Regions from separate parts of the Bacillus stercoris genome, predicted to be linked through region 2. Evidence: riboswitches for the same ligand, from Rfam matches in the RefSeq annotation. Region 2 holds a riboswitch; the other holds the start of a gene.

Region 1 (7,681 bases), 500 kb from region 2:
TTAAGGATTTCTCGTCCTTTTTGCTTAATGATCGCGGCAATGTGGCGGAGAGACTTTTCAATATCCGCAACATGCTCCAAATGTTTTGATGTCATTTGTCCATCCCTCACTCAAGGATCTCTTACGCACAAAAGCGTTCCGTGTCTATTTTCCTTCTTTTTTGAAGAAAATGCAAGACTCGCAGGAGAGAAATAGAGGACTTTAGTCAAACAACATCAAGCAAAAAAATTCATTTTATGACTTGCCTACGTTTTGCACAGCATTCAGAAATATGGTTTCGAATGTTCCAAACAAACAGCAATAACCGGCTCCTTCCTGAAAAGAAGGAATACCGGCAAGAATTAAAGCTCTAGCTCACCCATTCTAAGAAGCTCAACAACGGCTTGCGAACGCCCTTTCACACCCAATTTCTGCATGGCATTTGAAATATGGTTTCGAACGGTTTTCTCACTGATAAATAGCTCGCTTGCAATCTCCTTTGTTGTCTTATCTTGAACGAGCAATTCGAACACTTCTCTTTCTCTTTTCGTTAGCAGCGGCTTCGATTGAAATTCTTTCTCCTTCAAGTATTGTAACCCTCCTTGCTAAGGTGAGAGCGAATCAGAAACGAATGGGTTTTGATATAGTCGAGATATCATATGTAAGAAGGGCGCAGGAGGTGACGTTTACAAGAGAATTAGTTTATCGTGTATGGAGAAGCGTTTCTTTCTCATCATCCGTCCAGCTGACAGCCTTGCCGCTTTCCTTCGAGACTTGAACCATCACGACTGCTCCGGTGAAGCAAGGTTCGCCTTTGTAGTTCTCTCCGAGATAATGCAAGGTAAGAGATGAACTGCCGACAGCACTTGTTTTCACATAGATACGCAGCTCTTCATAAGGCATGACTTGGCGCAAATAATCGCACTGCTGGCTTGCCACAACTGTCATGGTCTGTTTGTTTTCACTCATCATATTCAGCTTTTTAAAATAAGAAATACGCGCCTCCTCAAAATATATAAAAGGGGTTACATTATTCATATGCCCAAACATGTCCGTCTCGGAAAATCTTACGGATACCTCATTAAAAAAAGAAAAGGATCTTTTCCATTCTGGAAACGGCATATCAATATAAGCGGGAAGCTTCATTTTTTCATCTCCTTCTTGTTTAAAAAAACCTCTCCCATGCGGAAGAGGTTTTTTCTTCTTATACTCTGTCGCTTCCAAAGAAATTGCGGAACGCTTGTAAGTTTGTGTCTCTATTTAAGGCTGCAATCGAAGTGGTAAGTGGAATGCCCTTCGGACAGGATTGGACACAGTTTTGCGAGTTGCCGCAATCTGCAAGGCCGCCTTCATCCATTAATGCTTCTAATCGTTCAGATTTATTCATGGCGCCTGTCGGATGTGCGTTAAACAGGCGGACTTGCGACATCGGTGCCGGCCCCATGAACTTCGATTTGCTGTTCACATTCGGGCAGGCCTCGAGGCAGACGCCGCACGTCATGCATTTAGATAATTCATATGCCCATTGACGGCGTTTTTCCGGCATTCTCGGCCCCGGTCCTAGATCGTACGTGCCGTCAATCGGTATCCACGCTTTTACCTTTTTCAATGAATCAAACATTCTGCTGCGGTCAACCTGCAAATCACGAACGACTGGGAATGTTTTCATTGGTTTTAAACGAATCGGCTGCTCAAGCTGGTCGATAAGAGCCGTACAAGACTGGCGGGGTTTTCCGTTTATGACCATTGAACATGCGCCGCATACTTCCTCAAGACAGTTCATATCCCATGTGACAGGGGTTGTCTTTTCACCTTTGACATTAACCGGATTCCGACGGATTTCCATCAGAGCGGAAATGACGTTCAGATTCGGGCGGTATGGAATCTCAAATTCTTCATCGTAAGGCGTGCTGTCGGCTGTATCTTGACGTGTGATAATAAATCGTATGGTTTTTTGTTCACTCATGATTATTTCGCCACCTTCTTCTTCGAGTAATCCCGTTTCCGAGGCGTTATCAGTGATACATCGACATCCTGATACTCAAATTCCGGCGCTTCATACGGGCTTACATGTTTAGCCATTGTTGTTTTGAGCCATTCATCATCATTACGTTCAGGATAATCCGGTTTATAATGGGCGCCCCGGCTTTCATTACGGTTGTAAGCGCCAAGGGTAATCACCCTTGCAAGCTGGAGCATGTTCGAGAACTGGCGTGTGAACATCGCCCCCTGGTTGCTCCATTTTGTCGTGTCATTGATGTTGATCTTTTTAAAGCGCTCCATTAATTCCTGAATTTTGTCGTCCGTTTTCAAAAGCTTGTCATTATGGCGGACAACCGTTACGTTCGCCGTCATCCACTCACCGAGCTCTCTGTGAAGAACATAGGCATTTTCGGTTCCGTCCATGCTCATAATATCAGCCCATTTTTCTTCTTCTTTTTTAACGTGAGCGTCGAATAAAGAAGAAGACATGTCTTCCGCTGAAGATTCTAAGCCGTTTACATATTTCACCGCGTTCGGTCCGGCCACCATGCCTCCATAAATCGCAGACAGCAGGGAGTTCGCTCCCAAGCGGTTGCCTCCATGCATAGAGTAATCACATTCCCCAGCCGCAAACAGTCCAGGGATGTTTGTCATTTGATCGTAATCCACCCATAAACCGCCCATAGAATAATGGACCGCCGGGAAGATTTTCATTGGAAGCTTGCGCGGGTCGTCTCCCATGAATTTCTCATAAATTTCAATGATGCCGCCAAGCTTAATATCCAGCTCTTTCGGATCTTTATGAGACAGATCGAGATAGACCATGTTTTCACCGTTAATGCCAAGCTTCTGATTCACACACACATCAAATATTTCACGTGTCGCAATATCACGCGGCACCAGGTTTCCGTATGCCGGATATTTTTCCTCCAGGAAATACCACGGTTTGCCGTCTTTATATGTCCACACGCGGCCGCCTTCACCACGCGCTGATTCACTCATCAGTCTTAGTTTGTCATCGCCCGGGATGGCTGTCGGGTGGATTTGAATGAATTCTCCGTTTGCATAGTACGCTCCCTGCTGATAAACGATTGAAGCAGCAGATCCTGTATTAATCATGGAGTTCGTTGATTTTCCAAAAATGATCCCCGGTCCGCCGGTCGCCATAATGACCGCGTCAGAACGGAAGGATTCAATTTGCATGTTTGTCAGGTTTTGCGCAACAATTCCGCGGCAGGTTCTGTCATCATCTAATACAGCGCCAAGGAATTCCCAGCCTTCGTATTTTGTGACCAGACCCGCAACTTCGTATCTGCGCACTTGCTCGTCCAGTGCATAAAGCAGCTGCTGTCCCGTCGTCGCACCCGCATAAGCCGTTCTGTGATGCTGTGTACCCCCGAATCGACGGAAATCAAGCAGGCCTTCAGGCGTCCGGTTAAACATAACACCCATCCGGTCTAATAAGTGGATGATCGAAGGCGCTGCTTCACACATTGCCTTGACCGGCGGCTGGTTGGCAAGAAAGTCTCCCCCGTATACCGTGTCATCAAAATGTTCCCACGGAGAGTCACCTTCCCCTTTTGTATTGACCGCTCCGTTTATGCCGCCTTGCGCACAAACTGAATGAGAACGTTTGACAGGAACGATGGAAAACAGCTTAACCGCCATTCCTGATTCCGCTGCTTTAATTGTCGCCATGAGGCCGGCAAGACCTCCGCCGACTACGATAATGCTTGATTGACTCATGATAGCCCCTCTCCCTCTAGTAATCTAGTACTCTTAAACAAATGCAAAAATCGCTTTTAAGCCTACGTATGACAGTGCAACAAAAATAATCAGCGTAACGTATGTCGAAATTCTTTGAGAACGAGGCGTGACCGTGATGCCCCATGTAACAGCGAAAGACCATAAACCGTTCGAGAAGTGGAAAATTGTTGATAAAACACCGACAATGTAAAAGCCAAGCATAGCCGGAGAGCTCAAAATATTCGCCATCATGTCGAAATTGACCTCAGCGCCCATTTGTGCGGCAATGCGGGTCTCCCACACGTGCCAGCTGACGAAAATAAGAGTGATGATACCGGTTACACGTTGCAGGACAAATAGCCAGTTTCTCATATAGCTGTATTGGCCTGCGTTATTTTTCGCAGTAAACGCTATGTACACACCATAAACTGCATGATAAATTAATGGTAAGAAGATAATAAAAATTTCCAAGGCATACCTGAAAGGCAGGCTATCCATAAAATGAGCAGCGCTATTGAATGCTTCAGCGCCCCTTGCGGCAAACTGGTTGACGACTAAATGCTGAATGAGAAAGATGCCGACCGGTATGACGCCAAGCAAGGAATGCAATCTTCGAAAATAAAACTCTCTGTTCCCAGACATTATTTTACCCCCTGTTTGATAAGTGCGAAATGTGCTAAATCTCTTCCTCCACTTCTTTCAATTGTAAGCACTTTATTAAGATTTATTGACAATTTCATTTTACTCCTCCCTCAAAAGGGCGTCAAGAAAACGCGTACATAAATTATAATTTTCCGAATTGATTAGTTGATTGAAAAATTTTATTTTATCAATATATATTTCCCGCTTAATTTTTCATAAGAATTACAGGATCATTCTGTAATCCTTCCCCCTGTTTGAGCTATAATATACGCAGGAGAGAGGGGAGACAAATATGAAGTCTAAATTTGAAGCATCTATTGACAACCTAAAAGAAATTGAAATGAACGCCTATGCCTACGAACTAATACGAGAGATCGTTCTCCCAGATATGCTTGGCCAAGATTACTCTTCCATGATGTATTGGGCAGGAAAACATCTCGCCCGTAAGTTTCCTCTTGAATCATGGGAGGAATTTCCGGCCTTCTTTGAAGAAGCGGGCTGGGGAACCCTCACCAACGTAAGCGCTAAAAAACAGGAGCTTGAATTTGAACTCGAAGGGCCGATCATTTCCAACCGGCTTAAACATCAGAAAGAACCTTGCTTTCAGCTGGAAGCTGGTTTTATCGCTGAACAAATTCAATTGATGAATGATCAGATTGCCGAATCATACGAACAAGTGAAAAAGAGAGCCGATAAAGTGGTTCTGACTGTGAAATGGGATATGAAAGACCCAGTGTAATCAAAAAGGCGGTGACTGCATAGTCCCGCCTTTTTGATTGTCATTACACAGCTGAAGGGTGTTTTGAAAGCTCGAATGCATCGTGAAGCGATTCGACTGCTTTCACCATATCGTTTTCGCTTACGACGGTTGACACTTTGATTTCAGATGTGCTGACCATTTTGATTAAAATGTTTTTTTGCGCCAGTACAGCAAACATTTCAGCCGCTACACCGGGATTTGAGACCATGCCGGATCCGACAATGGATACTTTGGCCAATTTGCTTTCTGTCTCGATTTTCTCGAATTCCAGCGCGTCTTTATACTCTTCAAGCACCGCAACGGTTTGGTCTGCATCTTCTGTTTTGACAGAGAAGGAAATTCCAGTCTTGTCCTCGGCCTGCGTTTGGATAATGATATCCACGTTTATGTTTCTTTTGGCAAGTGTCGTAAAAATAGTAGACAACGTTGTCAGGCCGCTAGTCAGCCCGTAAATGGTTACCCTTGTGATTTGATCTTCAAATGCAATGCCTCTGACAATTAAATTCTGTTCCATGGATGATTCCTCCTCAATTAATGTTCCCGCTTCGGTTTCTGTACTTGATCGCACTTCTAACGGCACTTGGTAATTTTTCGCGAACTCAACAGCTCTCGGATGAAGAACGCCGGCGCCTAAATTGGCAAGCTCAAGCATTTCATCGTATGAGATGCCGGCAAGTTTTCTCGCTGATTTCACATAGCGCGGATCGGTTGTAAACACGCCGGGCACGTCTGTATATATGTCACATTTATCAGCTTTTAAAGCGGCAGCCAAAGCTACTGCTGTTGTATCTGAACCGCCACGGCCCAATGTCGTAATTTCACAATCCTCTGTCATGCCTTGAAATCCTGCAACAATGACGATTTTTCCTTCTTCAAGCCGGTCTGCTAAAACCGATGTGTCGATATCTGTAATTCTGGCGTTTCCGTGAACGGCCTCCGTACGGATTCCCGCCTGCCAGCCAGTATAAGATACGGCGTCATAGCCTTTTTCCTGCAATGCCATTGAGAGGAGTGAAATCGTGACCTGTTCGCCTGTCGCCAGCAGCATGTCCATTTCGCGTTTGCTCGGCTGGTCAGAAATGGCTTTTGCAAGACTGACCAGTTCGTCAGTGGATTTTCCCATAGCTGACACGACAACAACGACTTGATGGCCTTTCTGTTTTTCTGCAATCGCGCGGTTTGCCGCATTTTGAATTTTTTCGACTGAGCCGACGGAAGTACCTCCGAATTTTTGTACAATAAGACCCATGTATTACCACCCTTTACATTTTGGTTCGTGCGGGTGAGGAGAAAGAGCGCTTTGTCCACAATAAAAAAAGCAATGAGAGGAATACTCTCATTGCTTATCAATTAATCATCATGAATGATTATGAACAACGAGATAGCCCTCCAAGAAAATGATTTCTTGACAGCCTTACATTTATTCAATGCACGGCCAGCAAATAATACCGATGGGGTTTTATTTGCTTCGGCGACGCTCCCCTTTCAGCCTTTTTCACAGAATCCATCTTTCTCCAAAGGCATACTCTTGAAGTTCGCACCTCTATCTTCACCATATAACACGATCTAACTATGAAATTAGTTCACATTTTATCAGATCTTATTGAAAAGGACAACATTATTTTTGCAATTTATCGTAAAGGAGCTGAGCCGCCGCAGCGGGAACACCCGCTTTTTTGATGTCCTCAAGGCTTGCTTCCTTCATTTTTTTAACGGAACCGAAATGCTTTAACAGCATTTTCTTTCTTTTCTCTCCGATACCCGGGATATCATCCAATACGGATTGAAACGCGCTTTTTCCGCGGATTTGCCTGTGAAAACTGATTGCAAAACGGTGCACCTCGTCCTGAATGCGCTGTAGGAGATAAAATTCCTGGCTGTTTCGCTCCAGATACACCACCTCCAGCGGCTCCCCGATCAGTAAGTTTGAGGTTCTGTGCTTTTCGTCTTTCGCTAAACCGGCGATCGGGATATCCAAGCCGAGTTCATTTTCAATGACATCCCTTGCAGCGTTGATCTGCCCTTTTCCTCCGTCAATGATGATCAGATCAGGCAGCGGCAGATTTTCACGAAGCACTCTCGTGTAGCGTCTTCTGACGACCTCTCTCATAGAACCGTAATCATCCGGTCCTGTAACGGTTTTGATTTTATATTTGCGGTATTCCTTTTTGTACGGTTTGCCGTCGATAAACACGATCATCGCGGAAACCGGGTTTGTCCCCTGTATGTTTGAGTTATCAAACGCTTCAATTCTGTGCGGCGTATAAATATTCAATGCCTCACCGAGTTTCTGCACAGCCCCGATTGAACGCTCCTCGTCCCGTTCGATTAAGGAGAATTTTTCTTTCAGTGCAATTTTCGCATTTTTATGGGCCAGCATGAGCAGTTCTTTTTTCTGGCCCTTCTTCGGCTGGTGAACGTTTGTTTCCAGCAGCTGCTCGATCATGGATTGATCTACGCTGTCCGGAACTAAAATCTCCTTCGGAAGGAAGTGGTTGTTTTTTGAATAGAACTGTCCGATGAATGTAAGGAACTCTTCATCCGCTTCCTGATAAAGCGGGAACATGCTGA
Region 2 (7,681 bases):
ATGAGCAGCTGCTCAAAGCCGTGAAGGAGATTTTGAATTCTGAGGACTACAAGGCGAACTTGTCTCATTTAAATGGCTATGAAACAAAGCTGACTGGCAAGGTGATGTTGGAAACGTAAAAAATCCCTCTTTATATAGAGGGATTTTTTTCATTCGGAAAACCTGAGCAGGTCACCATTTAAAATTTTATCAGAGAGAGACAGCTCTTCGTTTGCTTTCTCCTTATAAGGGAGGCACGCATCCTGATCTTCCAGTATTTCACCTGTTTTTTGGCTGTAGCACGTGTTTTTCGTGTATATAAAATCGTTCGTAATAAAGCTTCCGTTTCGCAGAACGGCGAATGGTGTGCGATCGCCCGACAGCAAATCATTGCCGAATTGAATATCGCCTTTTGTGTCAACGCCGAGTAAATGCATCAGTGTCGGTCTGACGTCGACTTGTCCGCCAACATCAGAGATGGTTTCCGGCTGTTGATCGGTGATTCCCGGGATATGTATGATAAACGGCACCCGCTGGAGCTGAACATTGTCATACGGAGTGATTTCGTCTTTTCCTAAAAACTCTGCCAACGCCTCGTTATGGGCTTCTGAAATGCCGTAATGATCCCCCATAAATACAATCATCGAATTTTCGTATAAGCCTTCGTCCTTCAGCTTTTTGATAAAATGCTTTAATGCCTCATCCTCATAGCGCACCGTTGTCACATAACGGTTTAGCAGGGCGCTGCTCGAATTGTATTCATCAATCAGCTGATCCTTTTTATCAATCTCAAACGGAAAATGATTCGTTAACGTGATGAAACTGCTGAAGAATGGCTGCGGCAGACTTTTCAGCTTTTCGGCGGACTGCTCTAAAAATTCCTTATCCTTTAAGCCCCAGCTTGTCGATGTTCCGGGAGTGACATGGAAGTCATCAACATCAAAAAAGCGGTCAATCCCAAATGTATCGTACATGACATCTCTGTTCCAAAATGTTTTATGGTTGGCATGAAAGGCGGCTGAATAATAATCATGCTGTTTCAGCGATTTGTACATCGTATGAAATTGATGGTCGCTTTTCGTGAAAAAGACGGCGCCGCTAAGGGAAGGATACATTGAGTTAGCAACGATGAATTCTGAATCAGATGTTTTCCCTTGTTCTGTTTGCTGATAGAAATGATCAAAGGAATAGCTTTTTTTAACGAGATCATTCATAAATGGGGTAATTTCTTTTCCATTGACTTTTTCATTCAAAACAAAGCTTTGGGTCGACTCAAGTGTTACAAAGATGACATTGCGGCCCTTTGCCAGTCCGAATTTGCTTTGATCAGGCTTGCTATAATCAGCCTCTGTGTAATTTTTAATGGCAGATATGCTGTCTTCATCGGCAAATGCCTTCGCGCTTATATTAACAGTCTGAGAAATCGTATCGTATATATGGAACTGAAACAGACCGATGCTTTTGACGAGCATTTCCCGGTCAAAGGAATGTGCCAAAAGCTTCGGCTGCTGTACTTCTGCAAGTGCCAGCGTGCATAAAATCATGCCGCAGGAAGCCGCATAGTACCGTTTGATCGTGCGGGGAGCGGCTTTTGTCTGCGGCTGTTTCGTTTTTCTGGCGAGCAGCAGCAGACAAACCAAATCCGCAAACAGGGCAATAAACAGAGGATGGAACAGTTCTTTTACACTGCTGCCCATATCGCTCATGTTGCTGGCCTGAAATAAAACCGGAATGGTAATAAAATCGATATAAAAGCCGTAAAAAATCGTATTGGAGATCAAGATGACAGTCAGAACCAGATTGGCAATCAGCAAAAAGACCCGCTGCTTGTTTCCTTTCAGAAGCAGGCCGATCCCGAATAAAGGAAGGATAAAGCTGAGCGGATTGATCAGCAACATCAGCTCCTCCAACAGAGTGTCGATCTGCAAATCAAAGCCGAGTTTATATATCACATACGTTTTGATCCACATAAACAAGATCGAAAAACATAAAAACCGCTGATTGTGAAAAAAGGTTCCTTTCATCAATATGACTCCTCACGTTTTCTTGATCATCTGCATGAAATGCTTCTTAAGTAAAACCTACTAAAAACCGCCGGTTCAGACAAGTTTCAGCACTCGCATTTACAACATGCGTCCATGAAACAGCATATAAAAGTAGTAACATGAAGCAAGGGTCAGGCCGGCTAGCACGAGCTGCTCAGAAAAACTGCCTGTCTTCATATATAATGGAAGCCGCACGCGGATCGTTGAAGGGAATAGTAATTTGATTCCGTTCACTGTCCAAGCGTCAAGAATCAAGTGGCTCGCCATTCCGATCATTAAGCCGGCTGAGATGTTTTTATCTGGAATATATGTAGAAGTGATAAAAAACATGATGAGCATAAACAGCAGGCTGTGTGTAAAGGTACGGTGGCCAAAAACGGAGCTGACCACTTTCGATAAAATAGGAAATTTTCTCCCGATTTTGCTTTGCGTGTGGCAGATATCGGGAATCAATGCCCCAACCGCGCCTGACGCAGCCATAAGCACTGGATCAAATCCATAATAATAAGCTGCTGCCGTACAAGAAGCGATGCCTCCCATGATGTGTGTTTTTCCTGTCATTTGCCGCTTCTCCTTTATCTTTTGCAAAAAATCTCTGAATTACAAATATATCAAGAGAATGTATGTTTGATCAACAGGACTTTGGACGATAATAAATTTCCCGCATAATTTTTCAGGAAAAAGGCATCTTAAACATGTACCTATTTTTAAAAAGAGGTGATACGAATGGGTTTCTTTAATAAAGATAAAGGAAAACGTTCCGAAAAAGAAAAAAGCGTAATCCAAGGAGCTCTTGAAGATGCAGGTTCAGCTCTAAAAGATGATCCGCTTCAAGAAGCTGTGCAAAAAAAGAAAAATAATCGATAATCACATGCGGATAGGGCTTGGCTCTATCCGTATTTTCCATCTGTTCCCTTTGACAGATCATCCTTTCTTTGATAACCTTCTGGGAGTAACTGAATAATTAAATCCTCACTCTTTCTCAGTGAGGTAGAGGTTGCGCGGATGATGAGTCACACATGCCAGGCTGACAGGAGCTGTTAAACATGTGTAAAAGGCATCAGCGCCGAAGTGTGGAGAAAGCCGATCCTTCTCTATGCTGGGACTGTATCTGAATAAGTGCAGGACTGCCGCGTGCTTTTTCGCGGAGGGCTATCCGGAGATCAAGGGTGTGTGTTTCTTTAAGCATGGACTTTTGTTCAGGCTTTTTTTGCGTTTATATGATCTCGGGGTCTGGTCCGTACAAAGAATCATGGAGGTACTGGAATGGAACAGACAAAAAAATGGGGTTTTTGGTTATTAACGGCGTTTGTCGTTGGAAATATGGTTGGATCAGGAATTTTCTCCTTGCCGAGCTCGCTTGCTTCAATCGCAAGTCCGTTTGGCGCTACGTCCGCCTGGCTTTTGACAGGTGCCGGCGTGTTGATGATTGCGCTTGTGTTCGGGCACTTGTCCATTCGCAAGCCTGAACTGACAGCGGGTCCGCAAAGTTATGCCAGAGCGCTGTTTTCCGATCCGAAGAAAGGCAACGCTGCCGGTTTCACAATGGTGTGGGGCTACTGGGTGGCGAGCTGGATCAGCAACGTGGCGATCATCACAAGTCTCGCTGGATACTTGACTTCGTTCTTCCCGATCTTGGTTGACAAACGTGAGATGTTTTCGATCGGCAGGCAAGAGGTGACGCTCGGCCAATTGCTGACGTTTGCCGTATGTACGATCTTGTTATGGGGAACGCACACGATTCTTGTTGCCAGCATTAACGGTGCAAGTAAATTGAACTTTGTCACAACGCTTTCTAAAGTATTAGGTTTTGTCTTCTTTATCGTTGCCGGTTTATTTGTGTTTCAAACGACATTATTCGGTCATTTTTATTTCCCGGTCCAAGGAGAAAACGGCACAAGCATTGGGATTGGCGGCCAGGTTCATAACGCCGCGATTTCTACACTGTGGGCGTTTGTCGGAATTGAATCCGCGGTGATCCTGTCCGGCCGTGCGCGTTCTCAACGTGATGTGAAACGTGCGACGATTACCGGCTTGCTGATTGCTTTGAGCATTTATATTATAGTGACTTTAATTACGATGGGTGTTCTGCCGCATGATAAGCTTGTCGGCTCAGAAAAACCATTCGTTGATGTACTCTATGCGATTGTTGGAAACGCGGGAAGCGTGATTATGGCGCTTTTGGCTATCCTTTGTTTATTCGGAACGATGCTCGGCTGGATTTTGCTTGGCTCTGAGGTGCCATACCAAGCCGCTAAAGCAGGAGATTTCCCGGCAGTTTTTGCAAAAACGAATAAAAAGGGAAGTCCGGTCATTGCACTCATTATTACAAACGTCATGTCACAGGTCTTCATTTTCTCCGTTATTTCCCGGACAATAAGTGACGCATTTACGTTTTTAACGACAGCGGCGACACTCGCATATTTAATTCCGTATCTGGTATCTGCAATCTACAGCTTGAAGCTAGTCATCAAAGGTGAAACGTATGACCAGCTGAAAGGCTCCCGTGTAAGAGACGGATTGATCGCGATACTGGCGTGTGCTTACTCCGTGTTTGTTATTGTAACAGGCACAGCAGATTTAACGACATTTATTCTCGGCATCGGTTTATTCTTTGTCGGCTTGATTGTTTATCCATTTGTGAGTAAAAAGTTTCAGAGAGAAAAACAAGCATAATGAAAAGGACACCTGATTTGTTTTGTCAGGTGTCTTTTTTTATTGAAATACAATTTCTCCTGTTAGCAATCCGATTGTTAAAACAGCTGACAGGAAAGCTGAAATAGAAAGAAAAACCTTTACGGATAATCGTATTTGCAAAAAACGGTTTTTCAGCCTCTCCAGCAAACCAAACAGAATAAGGACTAAGATAAAAACAAAAAACACATCTGAAAAAGGTTTTCCGATATAAAGCCCGTTAAAAAAACTGATCGCGATGATGATACAGCTTAATATGAATTGAGTAAAAAAATATCCGATGTGTTTCAACATGAGCCGCTCCCTTTATTGCATGAAAAAAGAGCCGCCTGTCCGGCTCTTCTGTTTATTTTGTTAAGCTTTCCGTAATAAACTTCAGTTGGCCTTCTAATGAAATCGGATCGGTGAAATAGAAGCCAATCGGATCAATCTTATAGACATGGCCATTTTTAACGGCGTTCAGGTTCTTCCAAATGGAGCTGTCAAATACGCCGCCATCATCACCGCCTGATTGCCATGGACCTGCGAAAATATAATCTCCGGCGAAGTCAGGAAGCTTTTCTAATGAAATACTTGTATAACCAGGTCCCTGGTCAATGGCTTTTTCTTTTGTCAGCTTTGTAGCCTGCAGGCCGAGGTCTTTGTAAATAATGCTTCCGCCTCTTCCAAAGTCTTTACCGAATACGTAAATGTCTTTTCCGTTCGTTTGCATAATGGAAATGGTTTTGTCACCGACCGCTTTTTTGATTTTTGTTTTAGCTGCCGCAACTTTTTTATCCCACTCGGACAGCCATTTTTCAGCTTTATCTTCAGTTCCTGTCATTTTTGCAAATTCTTTCAGCTGTTCGATGTTGTCGAGCTTATCGTATTTTACTGCGACAGTCGGCGCGATTTTTTCAAGCTTTTTAATATCAGCACCCTGTGTTGTCCAGACGATAATCAGGTCAGGGTTTAAATCAATGACCTTTTCAACCGAAGTGCCGTCTCCGATGTTTTCGACGCCGGCAGTTTTTCCTTTGTAGTAAGGGTTTTTAAATACGTTCTCAGGTGCACCGACAACGTTGATGCCAAGTGTTTTGAAGTAGCCGTAGTAGCCGTCAGCCATGACAACCACCCGTTTAGGATGCTTGGGGATTTTTACATTCCCGTTTTCAGCCTTGTATGTAAAGGTTTCTGCGTCTTTTGAATCAGAGGCAGAGCCTTTGCTTTCTGAGTTATTCCCGCAGGCTGCCAGCGCTGTAATCAATAACAGGGCAAAAAACGCGACTCCGAGTTTCTTGTATATATGGGACATATCTCATACCTTCTTTCTAAAAAAATAGATGAAAAAGAGAATCATTATCAACTGTGATTATACCACTGCAAGTGCCGGTTGACACGATATTTTTGCAAATGCATTTTCATTTTTGTTCAAAACACGCTATTAAATCTGTTGAAAAAAGTGATATACTGAAACAGCAATTGATAATCATTATCAGTATCAGAAAGGAAGTACGGCAGTTGAGTCAACATAAAAATATACAGACTGCATCAGAAGAAATCCAATGGACGTCAAGGACATATGGCGCGGTTATCGTCCTTATTGCAGGTCTATGCCTGCTTTGCCTTGGCGCCCTTTTATCCATATCCCTCGGTGCAGCGGATATTCATTTGCGCACTGTATGGGACGCCATTTTTCATTATCAGCCGACAAAGACAACTCACCAAATTATACATGATCTTCGGCTGCCGAGAACGGCGGCTGCCGCACTTGTAGGCGCATTGTTGGCAGTGTCGGGAGCGATCATGCAGGGGATGACGAGAAACCCTTTGGCAGAGCCTTCGATTATGGGTGTGACATCAGGCTCTACGTTTGCGGTTTCGATTGCGTTTGCCTTTTTTCCCGGACTTTCTGCAATGGGGCTTGTGCTATGGTCCTTTGCGGGAGCGGGACTGGGTGCATCGACGGTAATGGGCATCGGCATGTTTTCAAGGGGCGGGCTTACGCCTGTAAAGCTTGCTCTGGCGGGTACGGCAGTTACTTATTTCTTTACCGGAATTTCAACCGCCATTGCGATCCGCTTTGATGTGGCTCAGGATATCAGCTTTTGGTACGCAGGCGGGGTAGCGGGTGTGAAATGGTCAGGGGTCCAGCTTTTGCTTATTGCAGGGGCTGTCGGTTTAACGCTGGCGTTTTTCATCGCCCGGTCTGTGACAGTGTTAAGTCTTGGTGACGATCTGGCAAAAGGGCTAGGACAATATACATCAACGGTGAAACTGGTTGGCATGCTTATCGTAGTGATTTTGACCGGAGCTGCGGTTTCCATAGCCGGCACCATCGCATTTATCGGGCTGATCATTCCGCATATTACCCGGTTTTTGGTCGGTGTGGATTATCGGTGGATCATTCCCTGCTCGGCGGTGCTCGGTGCTGTCTTGCTTGTTTTTGCTGACATAGCGGCGAGACTCATAAACGCACCCTTTGAAACGCCTGTCGGCGCACTGACTTCTCTCATCGGCGTTCCCTTTTTCTTTTATTTGGCACGTCGTGAAAGGAGAGGGCTGTAATGAAAACAACAACAAGAAAATCGCTCGCCGTAATGGCTGTGACCCTTATGCTCATCGTGCTGGTCTTTTTTATCAGTCTCAATTTGGGTGTTATCAAAATTGCACCGCTTAAAACGCTTCAGGTCTTTTTCGGCCAAGGGACAGCGCGTGATGAACTTGTTTTATTTGAGTTCAGGCTGCCCCGGATCATCCTTTCCTTGCTTGTTGGAGCAGGGATCGCCGTTGCTGGCGCCATTTTGCAAAGCGTGTCTCAAAATGATCTTGCTGAGCCTGGTATTCTCGGAATTAACGCCGGCGGCTCACTTGCCGTTGTGCTTTTTATATACTTTTTTCAAGGATCAGCTTCAGATCTCAGCTTTTTCGGAACATTTATGCTGCCGTTCAGTGCTTTGGCAGGAGCAATCCTCGCTGCGTTT

The links. Region 2 has a riboswitch for lysine ahead of QA442_RS05045 (amino acid permease). Riboswitches for the same ligand answer to the same signal wherever they lie in the genome.
Region 1: linked by a shared signal. The riboswitch ahead of QA442_RS07630 (aspartate kinase) and the one ahead of QA442_RS05045 (amino acid permease) in region 2 are both predicted to bind lysine.

The regions. Positions count from the first base shown of each region.
Region 1 covers NZ_CP121861.1:1,475,761-1,483,441, reverse strand. Annotated here, with positions in the region: gene QA442_RS07665 (MarR family winged helix-turn-helix transcriptional regulator) at 1-95, opposite strand, end outside; gene gerE (spore germination transcription factor GerE) at 342-566, opposite strand; gene QA442_RS07655 (acyl-CoA thioesterase) at 682-1,125, opposite strand; gene sdhB (succinate dehydrogenase iron-sulfur subunit) at 1,184-1,945, opposite strand; gene sdhA (succinate dehydrogenase flavoprotein subunit) at 1,948-3,708, opposite strand; gene sdhC (succinate dehydrogenase cytochrome B558) at 3,742-4,350, opposite strand; gene QA442_RS07635 (YslB family protein) at 4,643-5,089, shown strand; gene QA442_RS07630 (aspartate kinase) at 5,133-6,359, opposite strand; lysine riboswitch at 6,485-6,664, opposite strand; gene uvrC (excinuclease ABC subunit UvrC) at 6,729-7,681, opposite strand, start outside.
Region 2 covers NZ_CP121861.1:972,990-980,670, forward strand. Annotated here, with positions in the region: gene QA442_RS05025 (substrate-binding domain-containing protein) at 1-119, shown strand, start outside; gene QA442_RS05030 (LTA synthase family protein) at 150-2,003, opposite strand; gene QA442_RS05035 (metal-dependent hydrolase) at 2,103-2,585, opposite strand; gene sspJ (small acid-soluble spore protein SspJ) at 2,751-2,891, shown strand; lysine riboswitch at 3,008-3,187, shown strand; gene QA442_RS05045 (amino acid permease) at 3,291-4,700, shown strand; gene QA442_RS05050 (hypothetical protein) at 4,740-5,012, opposite strand; gene QA442_RS05055 (iron-hydroxamate ABC transporter substrate-binding protein) at 5,065-6,012, opposite strand; gene QA442_RS05060 (FecCD family ABC transporter permease) at 6,219-7,265, shown strand; gene QA442_RS05065 (FecCD family ABC transporter permease) at 7,265-7,681, shown strand, end outside.